3 regions of the Comamonas odontotermitis genome follow, and region 1 is predicted to be linked to each of the others. Evidence: predicted binding sites of a transcription regulator. Region 1 holds the regulator's gene; each other region holds the start of a gene.
What was found. Region 1 encodes LexA, which represses DNA repair genes until DNA is damaged. Its sites were predicted from a motif close to ACTGTATNNNNATACAGT; they were not measured.
Positions count from the first base shown of each region.

Region 2: imuA (translesion DNA synthesis-associated protein ImuA) is a predicted target of LexA. The motif match lies at 2,178-2,195, and genes of this name have one in related genera.
Region 3: LAD35_RS06350 (PA0069 family radical SAM protein) is a predicted target of LexA. The motif match lies at 2,243-2,260, and genes of this name have one in related genera.

Region 1 is NZ_CP083451.1:2,916,432-2,920,574, forward strand. Features, by position in the region: gene gloA2 (SMU1112c/YaeR family gloxylase I-like metalloprotein) at 35-493, opposite strand; gene LAD35_RS13510 (asparaginase) at 505-1,503, opposite strand; gene lexA (transcriptional repressor LexA) at 1,619-2,347, shown strand; gene LAD35_RS13520 (hypothetical protein) at 2,476-3,012, shown strand; gene LAD35_RS13525 (crotonase/enoyl-CoA hydratase family protein) at 3,318-4,112, opposite strand.
Region 2 is NZ_CP083451.1:1,293,672-1,297,814, forward strand. Features, by position in the region: gene LAD35_RS05945 (Y-family DNA polymerase) at 1-1,431, opposite strand, end outside; gene imuA (translesion DNA synthesis-associated protein ImuA) at 1,358-2,170, opposite strand; gene LAD35_RS05955 (MlaD family protein) at 2,340-3,383, shown strand; gene LAD35_RS05960 (hypothetical protein) at 3,455-4,072, shown strand; gene LAD35_RS05965 (AzlC family ABC transporter permease) at 4,118-4,143, shown strand, end outside.
Region 3 is NZ_CP083451.1:1,377,645-1,381,787, forward strand. Features, by position in the region: gene LAD35_RS06335 (acyltransferase family protein) at 1-284, shown strand, start outside; gene LAD35_RS06340 (IS3 family transposase) at 335-1,594, opposite strand; gene rnk (nucleoside diphosphate kinase regulator) at 1,710-2,123, opposite strand; gene LAD35_RS06350 (PA0069 family radical SAM protein) at 2,278-3,543, shown strand; gene LAD35_RS06355 (phosphoethanolamine transferase) at 3,594-4,143, opposite strand, start outside.

The DNA.
Region 1 (4,143 bases):
CTGGGTAGGTACGCTAGCGCTTCGATGCCTACCCTCACCTCTCATAGACTTCCAGCGGCAACCCATCCGGGTCGCTGAAAAAGAAAAACCGCTTGCCTGTCACCTCGTCCAGACGAATCTCTTCGCACATCACACCTTGCGAAACCAGATAAGTGTGCGCAGCCTTCACCGCCTGCACGGCAATGGCGAGGTGGCGCAGGCCGCAGGCCTCGGGCCGGGACACGCGCGGTGGCGGCGATGGAAACGAGAACAGCTCCAGCTGCCCGCCGCCGGGCACGGCAAGATCCAGCTTCCAGGAATCACGGGCAGCGCGGTATTCCTCGGCAATCACCGTGCAACCCAGGGTATGGGTATAGAACGCCTTGGAGCGGGCATAGTCCGATGCAATCAGGGCCACATGGTGCAGGCCGCTGGCCCCCAGAGGATTGCTGATATTTGCTGAAAATTGGCTTGCAGCGCCCAAAGAACAAGCGCCAACAGCTTCCTTTTTCATAGCAAACCCTATCAACGCAAAGCGCCCAGCAAGGCCAGTTGCAGGCTGACGCGTGCTTTGTAAGGGTTGAGTGCCACGGCAAGCTCTGCCCCCAGGTCGGCATGCACCGGCAGCCTGCCGCCGCTGATCACGCCTTCACTGCAACGGCTGCTGCGCCACACGGGCACGCCCTGGCTGCGGGCACGCGCCAGGGCCGGTTGCAACGCTTCGTGCACCGTGCCGTCCCCGGTGGTTGCCACCACCAGGCCTTGTACACCCTGCGCCAGCAGGGCATCCACAGCAGCAGCTCGCGCGCCTGCGTGGCTGGTGATGATTTCTACCCAAGGCCAGGCCTCTGGCGCAGGCAAGCTGGGCACAGCGAGAGATGCCTTGGCAGTCGTCAAGCCGCCGGGCACCTGACCGTCACGCAGGCGCACCCCCTCACTCCCCACCCAGCCGATAGCCCCCTGCTCACCCGATGAGAAGGCCATCAACCGGTGTGGATGCGCTTTTTGCAGCCATTGGGCGCTGTGCAACTCGCCGCCACCCGTGATGGCAACCACTTCTGTCAGCAAGGGCGCACCGGCGGCAGTGCGTGCGGCGGCGGCAAGCACTGCATCCTTGAGGTTTTGGGGGCCGTCCGGCATCAGGGCATTGGCCGGTCGCATGGCGCATGTCAGCACCACAGGCTTGGGCAGGCGCCCCAGACAACTGTGCAGAAACCATGCGGTTTCCTCCAACGTGTCCGTACCATGGGTGATGACGATGCCTGCCACGGCATCGTCGTGCAGTGCCTTGTCGCATGCATGCAACAGCGCCAGCCATACCGTGTCGTCCATGTCCTTGCTATCGATTTGCGCAAGCTGCTGCGCATCCAGGCTGCCACCAGCAGCCTTTTCAATGCCAGGGATCGCTGCCGCCAAGGCTCCGATGGAGAGCTGCGCCGCACGGTATTTACCAGGGTGCTCGGCATCTTCCGCCATACCTGCAATGGTTCCGCCAGTGCCCAGGATCAAAATTTTTTGCTGCAAGGCTTGCCTCTCCGAAAAAACTGGTTAAAAATACAGTTACTGGATTGATGTACAGGTGTTTGAATGCACAGCCCACCGGCAGTGCACCTGGCACCACAGATCACACGGAGATCTTATGCGAGACCACCCCAAACTGACCGCGCGCCAACAAGAAATTCTGGACCTGATCCAGACCGCCATCTCGCGCACCGGTGCTCCCCCTACCCGTGCCGAAATCGCCAGCAAACTGGGCTTCAAATCCGCCAACTCGGCAGAAGACCATTTGAAGGCCCTGGCCCGCAAGGGAGTGATCGAACTGGTCAGCGGTACCTCGCGCGGCATCCGCCTCAACAATGACACGGTGCGCTCCATCAATGCGGCGCGCGGCACGCGGTTTTCTTCGCCGCTGGCCGGCCTCTCCGCAGGGGTTTCCAGCATGGCAGCGAGTGTGGGCCGCATCGTGCAGGAGCTGGCGCCACTGTCGCTACCCCTGATTGGCCGGGTCTCGGCAGGCTCGCCCATTCTGGCGCAGGAGCATGTCGACCAGACCTACAGCGTGGAAGGCAGCCTGTTCCAACAACAGCCCGATTACCTGCTCAAGGTGCGCGGCATGTCCATGCGTGATGCAGGCATCATGGATGGCGACCTGCTCGCTGTCAAATCCACACGCGAAGCGCGAAACGGCCAGATCATCGTGGCCCGGCTGGGAGACGATGTCACCGTCAAGCGCCTGCAGCGCACCAAGGACGGGATCGAGTTGCTGGCTGAAAACCCCGACTACCTGCCCATCGTCGTGCAGCCCGGCGAGCCTTTCGAGATTGAAGGCATCGCCGTTGGCTTGATACGCAACACGATGCTGATGTAGACAGCACGTCTGCCGTAAAAATGTGACCCAGCTTCAGGTAGCGGGCGCCGTGGGAACCATCTCACTGCCCTGAGGTCGGCGTCTGCCATGAGCAATCCTGCTGTCGTTCCCGTACACAAGGAGTCCCTATGCTCGTCGCTGCAGCATTGCGCGCCCTCGCGCCCTTTTCTCTCGTCGCTGGCTCGCCCATCTTCCACATGGTCAGCCGCACCCTGTCCACTCTGCCAGTGCGCCGTGGTCGCAAGGCCCACCGTGGTGCAGCCAATGATGGCCAGCATGCAGCCCAGGTGCACTGCTTTCTGTCTGCATCGTCTGCCGCCCAGCGCAGCACCACAGGACAGATGAGCCTGCTGGACGCCCCGGACGACAAACCTGTCGCTCCGGTGCAAGGCCCTGTTGATCGCCCTATTGACCGTATCCGCCTGCCGCGCAAACCCGCCAGCCGTCGCCGCACCCAGACAACCGCAGAGGCCGCCAGCGATATCTTTCTGTCGGTGCAACGCTGCAGCGCCCAGGCCGCCAATGATGCCTCCATCAAACGCTACTGGGCCAAGCCTGCCAGCCTGCAGCGCGAGCGTGGCATGCGCTGGGCGATGACCGGCTCTATGGCTGATATCTGCGCAGAATTGGAGCGACTGGAACGGCTGGAGCGCCAGCACTGCTGAGAGGCGTTGCACAGCACCCAGGAGCCTGCCAAACGCAGACCAACCGCGACACGAAAAGCCTGCTGGCGGAGTTGCGTTCGCTTGCGCTGCATGGCGTGCGGCCACCCCGCACATGAAGCCGGTTTCGAAATTGCTGCATAACCGGCTCTGCGGCCAGGCCACAAGCTCTGGCTGCACGCCGTTCAGTCGCTCTATACCCAAGAATGTAGACGGCAGCGCAGATGGCCGCATTGAGCGGCCATCTGTTTGCTATTCCTGCTTAATTTGCTGTGCCCGGTATTGCGTATTGCATTTGCCGGGCTGCTTCAACCCTTGAAATCCGGCTTGCGCTTTTCCAGAAAGGCGCTGACCGCTTCGCGGTGATCTGCGGTCTGGTGGGCCAGCGCCTGGTAGGCGGCCGACAGCTCCAGAATGGATGCCAGGCTTTGGTGCATGCCTTCGCGCATGAGCTTTTTCGTCATGCGGGTGACCTGCGGCGGGTTGGCGGCAATTTCCTCCGCCAGCGCGCGGGCAGCAGGCATCAGTTCGTCATGCGGTACCACCTGTGACACCAGTCCCCATTGCAGCGCGGTAGCAGCGTCGATCATGCGGCCGGTCAGCGACAACTCGGCTGCACGCGACATGCCGATCACGCGCGGCAGCAGCCAGGCGCCACCGTCGCCCGGAATGATGCCCACCTTCACAAAGCTCTCGGCAAACTTGGCCTTGTCCGACGCCACACGCAGGTCGCACATGCAGGTCAGATCAAGGCCCGCGCCCACAGCAGGGCCGTTCACGGCGGCAATCGTCGGCACCTCCAGATTGAACAGCGCCAGCGGCAGGCGCTGGATGCCCTGGCGGTAGTCCTCGCGGATGCGCATACCGTCCACGTCGCCAAACGACTGCTCCTGCATGGTCTTGATATCACCACCAGACGAGAATGCCGGGCCCTCGCCCGTCAGGATCACGGCACGCACCGTGCTGTCGGCACGGATTTTCTCGATGGCGGCGAGAAACTCCTCCACCGCCGTGTTACCGGTCAGCGGGTTGCGGCGCTCGGGTTGGCACATGGTCAGGGTGACCACATGGCCGGATTGTTCGTACTTCAAGAATGCGCTCATGGCTTGCTCCTCATGCATCGTTTGCCAGCAA
Region 2 (4,143 bases), 1.6 Mb from region 1:
AAAGCGGCCATGCAGAAACCAGGCGCTGTCCTGCGCTGACAAGCGGGTGTGAAAGACCCACAGCAGGCCTGCATGCGCACTGTGTGCCACCCAGTAATCGCGTACGGCGGTGTGCGCGATCTGGCGCGTGGGAATTGTGGGAGGCGGGGTGTCGGTGTCGGATTTCGTATCTGCTTCGCCAGCGCTGGGCAGCACAAAGCCAGGGCTGCGGTGCCACCAGCCGCCTTCGATGCGCTGCGGCCCTGCCAGCAACTGCAGCGGGCCTTGGTACAAGGGCTGGCTGTTGCCGTCCTGCAGCAATTGCAGGGGCTCGGCCAGCAGGAAGCTGGGTTGGGGCAGAGGTGGCACTGCGGGTTGTGTGGCTGGTTGTACGGGGGATGGGGCGCCAAGTTGGCAGGCGGGTTGCCATTGCACCTGCCATTCCGGGCGATGGTCGGCCTGCAGTTGGGGGCGCTGCACCTGGTGGCTGCCCAGGCGTGCGGTAATGCGTTCGAGCACCTGCACCAGGCTCTCGCCTTGTGCGGTGGTGTCGGGTAGCAGGCTGGCACTGGTTTCATGCAGGGCTTCGGGGGCATCGGCGTGCAGGCTCAGCTCGCCCACGGGCGCGAGCAGTTGCACATGGGCCAGATGCGCTTGCAGCAAGCGGGCCAGGTGCCCGACGTCGCGTGTAGTGGTGGCCGTATGCAATACCAGCTCGCCGCCATCGCCCACATGTTTTGAGCGCATTGCGTCATGGCACCAGCGCAGGGTGCAACTGCGTATGCCTGCCCGCTGCGCAGCAAGCCAGCCACACAGCTGCAGCAGCAGGTGGCGCGCGCCATGCATCAGGCCATCGGCCTGATCGATGCGCATGGGTAGCTCCAGCCGGGCATCAAAGCGCGCAGGCAAGTCTATCCAGGGGTATTGGTCGGGGCGCAGGCCATAGGCCTGGTCGAGCGCGGCCAGCAGATCTGCCCCCAAACGCCTTGTCACGCCGCCGCGCGGCAGGGCTTGCACCGCTCCCAGGCTGGTGCAGCCCAGTTGCGAGAGCAGTTGGGCGTGGTGTGCGGTCGCATCCAGGGCGGCCAGCGGCAAAGGTGCCAGCACCTGCGCCAGTGGCGCGCCAAAGCCGTGGCGCAGGTCGCAGCGTGCCAGGGCAATGGCGGCCAGGCTGGTGGGGGCCCAACTGATGGCGCGCACGCCTTGCTGCCGTGCTTCGCGCAGCAGGCGCCGGGCCAGTTGCTGACGGCCACCGAAGAGGCGCTGGCTGGCAGACAGCTCCAGCACCAGTGCATCGCCAAACGGCGCAGGTGAGGGCACGCAGGCTACGCGCGGTGTGAACTGCAGCGCCCACAACGCCAGGCCATGCATATTGGCATCAATGCGGCTGGGCGGTGGCGCGGTCTGTGTGTTTTGCAGATGGGGCAGCAGTGCGGCCCAAAGCGGTGTCATGGCGTACAGGAGAGAGTGAGGGGGCTGAAAGAGGGGTGGAAGAAGGCGTGGGGGTTGCGTTACCCAGCATGCGAGGCGTCAGGAACGCTTGCAGACTGTGTGGTGCGGCAGGCAGATCGAGCGAGCCTGTATGTGCCGGCCCGCGCCGCTTGACGATCTGCAACTGCAGTGACCAGGGCCTGCTGGTATGCGCCAGCAGGCGCAGCGGTGCGGCCGATGCCTGATGCTGGCCACTGCTGGGCCGAAAGAGGAAGACCAGCCCTTCAAATTGCTGCGCGCTGATCTGCAGACGACGGATCTGCTCGGGATTGGCCTGCGGCAGCCAGGCAAGGAGCACGCCTGCCGCATTGGCGCGGATGAACTGCTCCAGCGCCCAGAGCCGGTCCTGCGGCGTGGAGGTGTTGATCCACACGAACTGCTCGGGCGCCAGTCCCTGCTGCGCCAGGCCGCTGGCATGAGGCGGCAGCGGCGGGCCGATGGCCACGATGGCTTTGCGCTGCAGGCTGTGCTGCTGCAGCGCGGCGGCTGTCAGTCGCCATTCCAGCTGGCCTGCCTGGGATTGCAGCACTTCCGTCAGGCACTGGCTGGGCCAGCCTTTGCCGGGCAACTCGCAATCCAGTGCTTCCCATCCCGTAGGTGTACAGGCCAGTTGCGTGCGCACCAGGCAGTCGCCGCGCCAGATGCTGGCGGCAACCGATGGTGGCAAGACAGGAGCCGGATTGGACGGGATGGAATGCATGATAAATACTGTTTATATATACAGTATAAAGCGGTGCGAGGTGCTTGTCTGCAATGGCCGGGGCAAGAGGCTTTCCTCTTATCAAATGCATAGCGCACAATGCTTTGCCAGATAGCGCTGGCAGGATTTTTATTACCATGGCTTGCAGCACGGGTAAGATCAGGCCCACATGCATATACCAGAACCCCACGACTCCGCCGACCGGCCAGTGCCGCCGCATGCAGCGGCTTCGGCGCGGCATACGGCCGTGGCCGATGGCGTAGCCATTGATGGCCTGGCGCCCGTTCCGCATCTGGAGCGCAAGGCCGCTGCGCTGCTGCTGTTCACGATGCTGCTCATCCTGGGATCGGCGTTGTATCTGTTGTATGCGCGCGGTGTTTTCGAACCCAAGCAAGAGCTGATCCTGACGGCTGAAGACTCCGAGGGTGTGACCATTGGCATGGACATGACGTTTTCGGGCTTCCCCATCGGCAAGGTGGACAAGATCGAGCTGGCCCAGGATGGCACGGTGCGTATCCATGTGGCTGTGCCGGAAAAGGATGCGCACTGGCTGCGCATCAGCAGCGTGTTCACCCTGGTCAAAGGTTTGGTCGGGGGAACCACGATCAAGGCGTACTCGGGCATTCTGGACGATCCACCTCTGGAAGACGGCGCGGTGCGCGCCGTGCTGCTGGGCGATGCCACGGCGGAGCTGCCGCAACTGATGAGCAATGCACGCCAGCTGCTGGAAAACCTGAACATGATGACCTCGGCCGGATCGGCGCTGGACAGCACCTTGGTGCAACTGCGCACGCTCAGCACCAAACTGAATGGCCCTGGCGGCGCGCTGGGCGTGGCGCTGGGTGGAGATGAAGAGGCCAAGAAGATCTCCGTCACCCTCGACCGTGCCAACCAGTTGCTCGCTCGCCTGGATGGCTTGGTCAAGAATACGGACAAGCAGGTCTTTGGCGCGCAGGGCGTCATGCCCGAGGTACGTGCGACCGTCCAGCAACTCAATGGCGTGCTGACGGATGTGCGCGGCAGCCTCAAGAAGGTGGATGCCGTGCTGGTGGAGGCGCAGGCTGTAGGCGCCAATGCGAAGGATGCTACTTCCAACCTGGGCGACTTGCGGGCCGATGTCGAGGCCAGCCTGCGCAAGGTGGAGGGCATGCTGGCCGAGTTGAACCGCAAATGGCCGTTTGCCAAGAAAGAGGCGGAGGTCAAGCTGCCATGATGCCGACGCGCTTTTTCTCTTCTTCTGCGGTACATTGGATTGCTATTGTTCTGGTAGCATCTTGCGCGCTAGTGGCTTGTGCAGGAGGCCCCAAAGTACCAGATTGGGCCATCAACGAACAGGGTGCGGCCGAGCGGGCAACCGATGCCTACCTGTCTGGTAACAGTCGCGTTGCCGATGCAGAGTGGCGCCGTGCGCGCGAGGAGGTTCGCCGCACTGCACGACCTGACCTGCTGGCCCGGCTGGAGCTGGCACGCTGCGCCGCACAGGTGGCTGCGCTGGATGCATCCCCATGCAGCGGCTATGAGGCTGTGGCTCAGGATGCGGCAGCGCCCGAGCAGGCTTACGCTCGTTATCTGCGCGGCGCACAGCAGCCTGCAGACATTGCACTGTTGCCCAAAGTCCAGCAGGCCGTGGCGGCGCAGCAAGCCACCGGGGCTGCTGCAGCGCTGGCGGCCATGGAAGACCCGCTCTCGCGTCTGGTGGCTGCAGGCGCGCTGGCGGTGCGCAGCCCACTGCCCATGGCGGTGGTGCAGCAGGCGGTCGACACTGCTTCTGCCCAGGGCTGGCGCCGTGCGCTGCTCGCATGGCTCATCAATCAGCAGCGTCTGGCGCAAGAACAGGGCGATACCGCGTTGGCGGCGCAGGTGCAGCGGCGGCTGGATGTGCTGCAGGCGACGCAGAAGTAGCACAGCGCCTGCGCAACCTGTACGCCTTCCCTACAATCGCTGCCCATGCAACTTTCAACGCTGTGGCGGCA
Region 3 (4,143 bases), 1.5 Mb from region 1:
GCTGGTTGCAGTCGCTGGGGCAGTTTTCGTATTCGGTGTTCCTCGTCCACTTCTCTATCGTGGTGTTGTGCAATGCCGTGGCTTCGCAGGTGATTGCGACACAGCCCTGGCTCAACTGGCTGGGCATGTGTGTGGCATTCGCACTGTCACTGCTGGCGGGGCGTATGCTCTATCACTTTGTGGAGGCGCGTACGCCCAGCCTCAAAGGCGTGGCGCGCTGGGAGCTGGGCTTTATCGGCGCAGGCCTTGTCGTGAGCTTGTTGAGTGCCCGTTTTGCGCTGTAAGCGCTGGTCAATGTGACCCGTCATTGACTCGTCCTGTCATAGGTTGACACCTATTCGCGACTAATCTCCAGCCCAAGCTGGTTGGCGAGAGACGCCCGATGTACTGCATCGGGCGTTTTGTATTTTAGGGACAGGTGCGGCCGGCGCTCGTTGTACAGCCGTACCGATTCGCCCACCATGGTGCGGGCCTGCGAGAGATCGGCAGGTCGTTGCAACAAGTATTCCATCTTGAGGATTCCATTGACCCGCTCAGCCAGAGCGTTTTGGTAGCAATCGTAGCCATCGGTCATGGAGCAGGTGATGCGGTGGCGTGCATGGATGCGCTGGTATTGAGCCGAGCAGTACTGAACACCTCTATCAGAGTGGTGTACGAGCGGCTGATCTGTTCGCCGCTGACGCAGTGCCATCTTCAACGCTTGGCTGACCTGCTTGGTCTCCAGACTATCGTGCACGTGCCAGCCCACGATCTTGCGCGAGTAGGCATCGGTCACCAGGCTCAGATAGGCAGTCTTCTCCTTGGTGGGTAGATACGTGATGTCAGCGACCCATAGCTGCTCACAACCACTTGCCACTGTTTTGGTCGGGCCCTCCTTGAGTAGATTGGGGTGCCTGCGGTAGTGATGATGGCTATTGGTGGTCTTGTGGTACGCATGCCGTGGCAGCACCAGCATGCGTGCTTGGCGCAGGACAACGAACAGTGCATCGCGCCCGATCTGGATTCCCGCCTGTTCAAGCGGCGGCTTGAGCAAGTGCAGCAGTTTGCGCGTGCCAATGCGTGGCTGATGGCGCCTCTCTTCACTGGCCAACTCCACCACCGCCTTGTCCCGCTCGCTGCGTGCACGCTGGCAGACCAGGCGCTTGTAGTGCGCTTGGCGGCTGATTCCCATGTAGCGGCAAGCCCTCGTGACGCTTAACCCTTTGACGAGCTTTTGCGTGAGGACTTGCCCGCAGGCTTTTTTTTTGACTTGGACTCCGTAGTCGCGCTTGAGCACGTTCACTACCGCTTCAAAGAAGGCCGCTTTCTCGCGGGCTTCTTTCAGCTGCACTTCCAGCTCCTTGATGCGCTGCTCTGGAGTCAGCAGCTTGGGCGATTCAGGCATCTTCTGTAATCCTTTGCCCCTTGATGATGCAGCTTTCCAGTCCTGCCGTCCGTGCTTGCGAAGCCACACCAGTACAGTTGAGGCGCCCTGGATTCCGTACCGCTCATGGGCCTGCCGGTAGGTCAGCTCACCTCTTTCTACTTGATCGACTACTGCGAGTTTAAAAGCCAGCGTGTAGTCCCGTTGCGTTCTCTTAACCCACTGTTCCATTTGACTTTCCTTTCTGTTCTTCAGAAAGGTGTCAACCCAATTCAGGACGGGTCACATGTGAAACAAAAGCACGCCATGGCGTGCTTTTTCATTGGGTTGCCGTGGGCCTGAAGGGTCAGCGGTGCAGTTCGCCAGCGCGCTCCGGCTGGTAGACGATACCGGTCACGCGGACGGTCATGCTCTTGCCGCCCACCGACGGCCATGCCAACTCGTCTCCGACCGACAGACCCAGCAGTGCGCTGCCGACGGGGGCGAAGACCGAGACCTTTTCGGTGCTGCCATCCAGATCCTTGGGGTAGACCAGGGTGAGCTGAAACTGTTTGCCTGATTCAGCCATGTCGAAGGTGACAGTCGAGTTCATGGTCACCACATCGGGCGGAATATCCGTGGGCTCGACGATGTCAGCGCGCGCAATTTCCGCTTCCAGATCCGCTTTTCCAGGGAAAGCCGCAGCAGACATTTGTGCCAGCAATGCCTCCAGGCGATCCACGTCCAGCGACGACAAGATGAGATGGGGCTTGCGAGACATCAAAACTTCCTCCGGATGATGAAAAGTCGAACTGTAGGCGATCCGCAATCTCGCACCATATTGGTGCGAATAGAAGCTGGCCAATTCGTCCGATTGGCAAGTCTGCCTCGTCTTTGTATACTGTATAAATATACAGTATCAGCGATGAAATACCATGCCGCAAAACAAGCATTCCTCTCGCTCTCCCATCATCGCTAATGGTGAGGAGTGGGTGCGCACCAGTGAAGATGCGGAGCCGGCACCAGTGGCGGCTGCGCCGGCTCGTTCTCTTCTGAAAGGGCGCGGTGCGGTCTCTGCGCCCCTGCACCGGTTTGCCAAAGAGCAGCGCGAATGGCTGGATGATGGCTGGAATGGAGCCGTGGCTCAAGGTGTCGGTATGGATGCGGAAGAGCATGATGCCTCGCACGACGAAGCGATCTGGTGGCGGCAGGCTGCGCAGGCACTGGGCACCCAGGTGCACGAGGAGCGGGCACGCAGCGCGATCCAGAAGAACGATTCCCCGGATATCTTCTTCGACCATTCGGTCAACCCGTACCGGGGCTGCGAGCATGGCTGCATCTATTGCTATGCGCGGCCATACCATAGCTACCTCAACCTATCGCCGGGGCTGGATTTCGAGACGCAGTTGTTTGCCAAGACCAATATTGCAGAGGTGCTGCGGCGTGAGATCGGCCATCCCCGCTACCGGCCGGCCTCGCTCAACATTGGCTCGGCGACTGATTGCTACCAGCCCATCGAGCGAGACTGGCGGCTGACGCGGCAGGTGATCGAGGTCCTGAACGAAGCCTGCCACCCGTTCTCGGTGATCACCAAAAGCAGTGGTGTCGAGCGTGATATTGATTTGATAGCGCAAGCCGCAAGCCACAAGCGTGCTGCGGCCTATATCACCATCACCACGCTGGATGGTGGACTGGCGCGGTTGTTGGAGCCCCGCGCTGCCGCTCCGCGCCGAAGGCTGCAGACCATACGCCGCCTCGCAGAAGCTGGGATTCCCGTGGGGGTCAGTGTTGCACCGCACATTCCCTTTCTGAACGACGACATGGAGCAGGTGCTGGATGCTGCACGTGAAGCAGGTGCAACCACCGCTTTCTATACAGTGCTGCGCCTGCCCTGGGAGCTGAACGGTGTGTTTCAGCAATGGTTGCAGGCGCACTACCCACAGAGAGCCCCGCGGGTGATGGAGCGTGTGCGCGACCTGCACCAGATCAGCGACGAGGAGCGCGCGCGCGGCAAAAGCTACAACAGCGACTATCTCACCCGCATGAAAGGCCAGGGCCTGTGGGCGCAATTGGTTCGCCAGCGGTTTGTGCGCAGTTGCGAGCAGCTGGGTTACGGCCGCGAGCGTGAGCCGCTGGATTGGGCTCCGTTTGCTGCATGGCAGCAGGGCCAGCGCGGGCCACAGCAAAGCAGCCTGTTTTAGCCTGGGTTGGGTGCATACAGAGTTGCCACCCGTGCTGCTGGGGCAGATATTCAGGCGGGGGCGCCGGTATGGGCTGCCATGCCCGCCACACCCGGGCGTGCCTGGCTGCTGCCGGGATTGGCGCAACCGGCAAATATATCCAGCTTGGCGTTGTGCAGGCTGGTCTGCACATCCGTCAGGCCCAGCACGGAGTGAAAGTAGTTGTCGTGGCTGATCCTGCTGCTGCCCAGGGATTGCTGCAGGCAGGCCGTGTTGACACCCATGCGCTGCTGCATCAGCGGCGACAGCCAGGTGATCCAGGGTACATGCTTTTGCACGTCGGGTGCTACGGAGTAGGGCAGGCCGTGCAGATAGATGTTGTTCTCGCCCAGCGATTCGCCGTGGTCGGCCACGTACATCATGGCAGTGGGCTGGCGCTGGCCTTTTTGCTCCAGCCAGCCAATCAGGCCGCCCAGCATCCGATCGGTCGCGACAATGCTGTTGTCGTAGGCGTTGACCAGCGACTCACGGTCGCACGATTGCAGGGCCACATTAGTGCACTCGGGCGCAAATTTCTTGTCCTGGGAAAGCGAGCGCTTGAAGTATGCCGGTCCGTGGCTG